Regions from separate parts of the Fontibacillus forbon genome, predicted to be linked through region 2. Evidence: a T-box and tRNA genes for the amino acid it is inferred to sense, from the RefSeq annotation. Region 2 holds a T-box; the other holds one or more tRNA genes.
What was found. The T-box of region 2 lies ahead of trpS (tryptophan--tRNA ligase). A T-box ahead of a tRNA ligase gene usually reads a tRNA of that ligase, here a tRNA-Trp.

Region 1: it has a tRNA-Trp gene. The T-box ahead of trpS (tryptophan--tRNA ligase) is inferred to sense a tRNA for this amino acid. The anticodon was not compared.

What each region holds. Positions count from the first base shown of each region.
Region 1 covers NZ_JBKGFV010000006.1:313,893-317,527, reverse strand. Annotated here, with positions in the region: tRNA gene ACLB09_RS22715 (tRNA-Asn) at 1-65, shown strand, start outside; tRNA gene ACLB09_RS22710 (tRNA-Ser) at 70-161, shown strand; tRNA gene ACLB09_RS22705 (tRNA-Glu) at 198-272, shown strand; tRNA gene ACLB09_RS22700 (tRNA-Val) at 334-409, shown strand; tRNA gene ACLB09_RS22695 (tRNA-Met) at 433-506, shown strand; tRNA gene ACLB09_RS22690 (tRNA-Asp) at 539-615, shown strand; tRNA gene ACLB09_RS22685 (tRNA-Phe) at 702-777, shown strand; tRNA gene ACLB09_RS22680 (tRNA-Thr) at 801-876, shown strand; tRNA gene ACLB09_RS22675 (tRNA-Tyr) at 882-966, shown strand; tRNA gene ACLB09_RS22670 (tRNA-Trp) at 974-1,047, shown strand; tRNA gene ACLB09_RS22665 (tRNA-His) at 1,076-1,151, shown strand; tRNA gene ACLB09_RS22660 (tRNA-Gln) at 1,174-1,248, shown strand; tRNA gene ACLB09_RS22655 (tRNA-Gly) at 1,255-1,329, shown strand; tRNA gene ACLB09_RS22650 (tRNA-Cys) at 1,341-1,414, shown strand; tRNA gene ACLB09_RS22645 (tRNA-Leu) at 1,426-1,511, shown strand; tRNA gene ACLB09_RS22640 (tRNA-Arg) at 1,524-1,600, shown strand; tRNA gene ACLB09_RS22635 (tRNA-Leu) at 1,635-1,714, shown strand; one part of gene ACLB09_RS22630 (IS3 family transposase) at 1,973-2,844, opposite strand; one part of gene ACLB09_RS22630 (IS3 family transposase) at 2,844-3,081, opposite strand; gene ACLB09_RS22625 (BlaI/MecI/CopY family transcriptional regulator) at 3,401-3,635, shown strand, end outside.
Region 2 covers NZ_JBKGFV010000005.1:476,384-480,018, forward strand. Annotated here, with positions in the region: gene trpS (tryptophan--tRNA ligase) at 211-1,218, opposite strand; T-box leader at 1,365-1,665, opposite strand; gene ACLB09_RS20965 (outer membrane lipoprotein-sorting protein) at 1,830-2,954, shown strand; gene alr (alanine racemase) at 3,146-3,635, shown strand, end outside.

The DNA.
Region 1 (3,635 bases), on a different contig from region 2:
TCAGTTGGTAGAGCACTCGACTGTTAATCGAGTTGTCACAGGTTCGAGTCCTGTTCGGGGAGCCATTATGGAGAGGTGTCCGAGTTGGCCGAAGGAGCACGATTGGAAATCGTGTAGGCGTCACAAGCGTCTCGAGGGTTCGAATCCCTCTCTCTCCGCCATAATTTTTCTTTAAAATTAACGCTTTATTTCATTGAGGCCCGTTGGTCAAGGGGTTAAGACACCTCCCTTTCACGGAGGTAACAGGGGTTCGAATCCCCTACGGGTCACCATTTAACTTTAGACTTGATTTTAGGCTAACTTTTCTGGTACAATTAAATTTGTCTTTCCCATGGAGGCTTAGCTCAGCTGGGAGAGCATCTGCCTTACAAGCAGAGGGTCGGGGGTTCGATCCCCTCAGCCTCCACCATAATTCAATACCTTTTTTACTGACGCGGGGTGGAGCAGCCCGGTAGCTCGTCGGGCTCATAACCCGAAGGCCGCAGGTTCAAATCCTGCCCCCGCAATTATCCCTTCTAGGGATGAGATTTACCAGTGTGGAGCCGTGGTGTAGAGGCCTAACATGCCTGCCTGTCACGCAGGAGACCGCGGGTTCGAATCCCGTCGGCTCCGCCATTTATTTAAACGAAGGAAACTGTCACTGTAACCACCGCTGATTATAACACCGGGGTAGGTAGAAGGTTCCGAAATCTTTTCGATACGGCTCGGTAGCTCAGTCGGTAGAGCAGAGGACTGAAAATCCTCGTGTCGGCGGTTCGATTCCGTCCCGAGCCACCATTAATTTTTTGAATATGTAATATGCCGTTGTAGCTCAATTGGTAGAGCAACTGACTTGTAATCAGTAGGTTGGGGGTTCAAGTCCTCTCGACGGCACCATGCATGGAGGCTTAGTGAAGTGGCTAAACACGGCAGACTGTAAATCTGCTCTCTACGAGTTCGGTGGTTCGAATCCATCAGCCTCCACCATTTCTTTAGGGGCATAGTTTAAAGGTAGAACAAAGGTCTCCAAAACCTTTGGTGTGGGTTCAATTCCTGCTGCCCCTGCCAGATTTTACGAAAAGAATATTTTATTATGGCGGTCGTGGCGAAGGGGTTAACGCACCGGATTGTGGCTCCGGCATTCGTGGGTTCAAGTCCCATCGATCGCCCCATTTTTAACTAAAAAATCATTGTTGGGGATTAGCCAAGCGGTAAGGCAACGGACTTTGACTCCGTCATCCATAGGTTCGAATCCTATATCCCCAGCCATTTTAAGCGGACGTGGCTCAGCGGTAGAGCATCGCCTTGCCAAGGCGAGGGTCGCGGGTTCGATTCCCGTCGTCCGCTCCATTTTTTTATAAGGCGCCATAGCCAAGTGGTAAGGCACAGCTCTGCAAAAGCTTTATCCCCAGTTCGAGTCTGGGTGGCGCCTCCATTTTCTTTTTTGCGGGAGTGGCGGAATCGGCAGACGCACAGGACTTAAAATCCTGCGGTAGGTGACTATCGTACCAGTTCAAGTCTGGTCTTCCGCACTTTTGATTTATGTCCCCTTAGCTCAGCTGGATAGAGCGTTTGACTACGAATCAAAAGGTCAGGAGTTCGAATCTCTTAGGGGACGCCATTATAACTCGCTTAAAGAAAATAAATATGAATATGCCGGTGTGGCGGAATTGGCAGACGCGCGCGACTCAAAATCGTGAGGGAAACCGTGGGGGTTCGAGTCCCTTCACCGGCATCACACAAAAAGGTTTGTTAATTGCTATTGAAGCAGTTTGCAAACCTGTTTTTTTATGTAAGCATTGGCAGGTCGATCGTTATCATGAAAAAGGGCCGTGAAATGCGAGATTTCTCGAGCATGATGTCAACATCCAGACTCGAATCCGCGATAAGGTATCGTCTGGCCAAGGCGAAGGTCGTAAGTATGAAAGAAAAACTCCAAGCGGTAATGGGACTGCCCCCCGTTTATGAGACAGGAATCAAAACACCTTGCAAGTTAAGCAGCCAGTTGTCGATAATCAATCGGTGACTGGTTGTTTAGTTTTGTTTGAATGCGAATTGAGTTATAGTAAGTAATGTAATCTCGAACGACTTGTTCAACGATTGCCGTCGTTGTACTCGTTAAACCTTCGAGATAGAACGTTTCAGACTTTAGCGTGGAATGAAACGATTCAATGGGGGCATTATCAGCGGGCGTTCCCTTGCGGGACATGCTCATGGTAATGTCTTTTCCCTTAATAGCTTCTTGATATGCCTGCGACGTGTAGACGCTGCCTTGGTCGCTATGGAGTATCGTGCCTGGGAGAGATGGTAACTGATTGAGCGTATCCAGCACAAATGCGGTGTCTTGTTTGTCAGCTATAATGTATGCGACAACCTCTCCGTTAAACAAGTCTAGAATACTTGATAGGTACAACATTTTTCCACCAAACGGCAAATATGTAATGTCTGTAACGAGTTTTTGCATGGGTACATCAGCCTCGAATTGGTGTTTAAGCAAGTGTTCCGCTATGTAAGCTGGCTGCCCTGTAGGTTTGCGTTTCTTGACTTTAACACGACATTGCAGCCCCTCACGCTGCATAATCCTTTGCACACGTTTGTGATTAATTGTATGCTCTTTCCGAAGCAGAGCTGTGATCTTCCAGTATCCATAACGAAATTTATGCTGCATACAAAGCTCGCCAATTTCCTTCACCATCTGATCCTCATGCTTTTTCTCATACTCAGCTTTCCAGCGATAGTAAGTTGCGCGAGAAAGTCCTATCCATCTACATGCTTGAGTCACACTCATTTCCTCACGGATAGACTCGATCCACTCCACTACAATTTTTGGCGATACCTCCTCTCCAGTAAGTTGTACTTTTTTAGCAGATTTACCTGTTGTTTTAAAAACTTGTTCTCGGACTTTAGCATCTCTAATTCTGATGCATACTCGGATCCTTTACCGTAGCTATATTGTTTACCTACGGGCTGCTCTAACCGATTCAATTCGCCACTACGATACCATCTCATCCAAGTTTCCACTTGTGTCTTATTCCGTATGTTTAATTGCTCCATGACTTCTTTCACCGGAACACCAGCCGTTCTCATTTCAATAGCTTTCATCTTAACTTCTATAGGGTAACTCACTCTTGTTGCGAACGTAAAAACACCTCCAAGGTTGTCTCCATATCTTACGACATGGTTGCATTCTCTTGAAGGTGTTTTAATTTGTCTCACGTTATGGGGTCAGTCCCAATTGAGCTTGGGGTTTTTCATCTCTAGGGGATATATGGCGGGCGGCGTCTTTATGCATAACGCTTAGAAGTAAATGTCCGGTCATTGGAAATTTCCGGAATAATTCATGTTGACTTAATCAAACTATTGCAGTAGTATGTAAATCAAGAACAAACTATTGTAGTAGTCTAGAGAAAGGAGGGGTTCCATGTCGATCAAGTTGTTTGATTCCGAATTGAAGGTCATGGATGTGTTATGGAGAGCAGGGGATCAGACTGCAAAACAAATTTCGGATATTTTGAAGGATGAGATTGGCTGGAATATGAACACGACGTATACGATCATCAAGAAATGCATAAATAAGGGCGCTATTGAACGCAGAGAACCTCATTTTTTGTGCCATGCCCTAATCCGGAAGGAGCAGGTACAGGAGTTGGAAACCG
Region 2 (3,635 bases):
ACCGTTTTTGATTACAAATAACTGTATTACCTACAGTTAATTCGGGAGTTGAAGCTCTTTTTGTGAATTAACTGGAAAACCTCCAGCTAAATACGAGATTTTTGCAGATATCGGCCTGAAACGGAAGATATAACTGTAGGTTTTACAGTTATTATCTATCATGAGCCATTTAGTATGGAAATTAGCTGCATGAAATCCTGTTAATCTTCTTCAGGTGCTTCGGAAATAGTCCAGTCCCATCGCTTCGCGCACCTCGGACAAGGTTTCCCGCGCAATCTCCCGGGCCCGTCTCGTCCCCTCCATGAGGATCTCGTCGAGGTCGCGAGGGTTGCCCGCATAACGGGAGCGCCGTTCGCGCATCGGCTCAAGCAGCGTGTTGAGCGAGGCCGCGAGGCGAAGTTTGCATTCGGTGCAACCGATCGATCCGCGTTCGCAGGCTTCCTGGATTTCCGGGGCTTCCGAAGGCTCGAATACTTTGTGGTATGCAAAAATCGTACACACCTCTGGATGTCCGGGATCATGTCTTCGGACCCGGGCCGGGTCTGTGACCGCCCGGCGGATTTTATGGGACAATTGTTCCGGCGTAATGTCCAGTTCTATGGCGTTGCCGAGGCTTTTGCTCATCTTCGCGTTGCCGTCGGTGCCAACCAGCCGCGGCGTTTCGCTGATCAGCGCTTGCGGTTCGGGAAATACGGGCCGGTACAGCTCATTGAACCGGCGCACGACTTTCCGGGCAAGCTCCAGATGAGGGAGTTGATCTTCGCCTACAGGGACAATCGAGGCTTTGCAGAAAGTAATGTCGGCCGCCTGGCTTACAGGATAGCCTAGAAAACCGTAATACAGTTCGTCGAGGCTGTTGCCTTTCGACTCGGATTTGATCGTAGGGTTGTGGCGCAGTGCATTTACCGTGACGAACATAGAGAAGAAAACGGTCAGTTCGGCGATTTCCGGAACCATGGATTGGACGAATATCGTAGCCTGATTAGGATCGATCCCAACCGCCAAATAGTCGAGGGCCACCTCGCGCAAATGCTCCCGGATAGAGTCCGGTCTGTCAAAATGGGTTGTCAGCGCCTGAACATCGGCGAGAAGAATATAAGAGTCATACTTGTTTTGCAGTATCACGCGGTTTTGCAAACTGCCGACGTAATGGCCGAGATGAAGTTTTCCGGTCACGCGGTCGCCCGTAAGCATCCGCTCTTTGTGTTTCTGGTTCATTTGATTTCCTCCTTAAATTGAGAACCCGATTCTCCGAAGAGAACAGGTCATTGTAAACGGGAACTGAACAGCGAATCGAGCTGCGCCACCACCAGCCATCTTCCACGGCCATCACCTCCTTGAAAAAATAAAAAAAACTCCGTCCGCATAAGGACGAAGTTATCGTGGTACCACCTTAATTGACCGTTCCGCCTCTGTAATGGGGGGAAGGGCCGTCTCGACCGGTACGGAGAATGAACCTGAACTATTATGAAATCCCGATATTCTCGATACCTGTCCCTTGATAACGGCGGGAATCCCGGCTATACCTACTTTGTCCTGGGCGGACAGTTCGGCAAAGCAACTCCGAAGGCCATTCGATCAAACGCGGAATACCGGTTCACAGCGGCCACCGGCTCTCTGAAATCCCTGCATGTCTGTCTACTTACCCTTCATCACAGTTGTTCACAAATATAGATTTATATTACTTCTACAGCCGCGCAAGGTCAACGTAAAATGAAACCGTAAGAGAAGTCTCTTTCGGCCAAGCCGGAACTCGTCTGCATAATCGGCCAAGTTCCCTCATAGACATGTATCAGTTTAGGAAATCAAACTGCAGAGGGGATGATCTCATGCGTCGGATCGCAAAGATGCTGACTATTTTGATCGTGTTAAGCATCGTACTGGCCGCATGCGGGAAAAAGGATGCCGCCGGCGTCGTCAAGGATTTGGACAAAGTGGTTACCAAATTGGAAAGCTATCAGGGCTCCGGCATCATGACGTTGTATACAGGTGAGAAGCCCCAGGAGTACAAAGTCGAGGTCTGGTATCAAAATCCGTCCTTTTACCGGATCGCGCTTACCAATGCCGAGAAGGACGTGACCCAGATCGTTCTCCGCAATGAGCAGGGCGTATACGTTCTGACTCCAAGCCTGAACAAAAGCTTCCGCTTCCAGAGCGATTGGCCGGAAAATCAGGGCCAGGTATACCTTTATCAAACATTGGTACGAAGCATTTTGAGCGACGGCTCCCGTCAATTCGTGAGCGACAAGGACAGCTATGTATTTGAAGTTGCGGCCAATTATAATACGCATGCGCTCGTGCGTCAGAAAATCTGGCTGGCAAAAGATAACTATGCGCCAAAACAGGTGCAGGTTTCGGATTCTCAGGCTAAGGTAGTCGTCGAGGTCAAATTCGACAAATTTGATTTTAACACCAAGTTCGATAATAAATCTTTCGATATGCAGCATAATCTGGATACGGCGGCCCAGGATGCCAAAGGAACGCTGCTGGAAGTCGATGAGAACGGTATGCTGGTTGAAAAGGCACCGGAGGCGGACCAGAATGAACAGGCATCGGAGGATACCGCTACTGGGGGGGAAGATGAAACAGGAAACGCTGCGCTTCCGGCAATATCCGATCCTTTTGGCGTAATCATTCCGACCTATTTGCCTGACGGTGTTGTTTATCAGGATGATAAAATCGTCGAAGACAGTGACCGGAGTCTGGTGCTTCTGCGCTATGACGGTACATATCAATTCACGCTCACGGAAACCAGGTCTCCGGACCGGACGGCCTCGCTGGTTCCCGGCGAATTGATTGACCTTGGCTTTACTGCCGGATTGTTGACCGGCGATGAACTTCAAACGTTGACGTGGACCACGGACGGCTTGGAGTTCCGGATTACGAGCGATAATCTTCCTGTCACCGAAATGGTGAAGATCGCCGCTTCTATGCAGGACCAAACGGGTAAATAATATAGTATAGTAGGCGGATTACGGACGTTCAGGTGAAATGCATCATCTGGAACCCGTCTATTCGCCTCTTTCTTCATTAGATGCCTTCTCTCGGATTTGACAGCCGCTCCCCGGGACATTACCATTAGTGTATTGTTTGAGTATTTATTTTGGAGCATGGACTTTCAATCATTAGAGAAGGTGACCTAGAAGTGCAAGTGATGTATCGACCGACCCGGGCATTAATTGATTTGGACGCATTGTATTCCAATTATGCGGAACTGCGGCAGGGATTGCCGGCAGACATGAAACTGCTCGCATGTGTAAAAGCTAATGCTTATGGACATGGCGCAGTGACTGTAGCGAAGGAACTAGAACGGTATGGAGCGGATTATCTCAGCGTCGCTTTTCTGGATGAAGCGCTGGAACTTCGCCATGCCGGGATCAAACTCCCGATCCTGGTGCTGGGATACACGCCGCCTCATGGCGTGAGAGCCGCATGGGAGCATGATATCACGTTGAATGTGTTCAGCCAGGACGTGCTGGAGTATATCGGAGACCTTGATCCTTCGGCATTTTCGCACAGACTAAAAGTCCATATCAAAATCGACTCCGGCATGGGACGCCTTGGCTTGCTTCCCGGAGAAGAAGCGGTTGCGTTCGTTCGCACTGCACAGCAGATTCCGCATCTGGAAGTTGAGG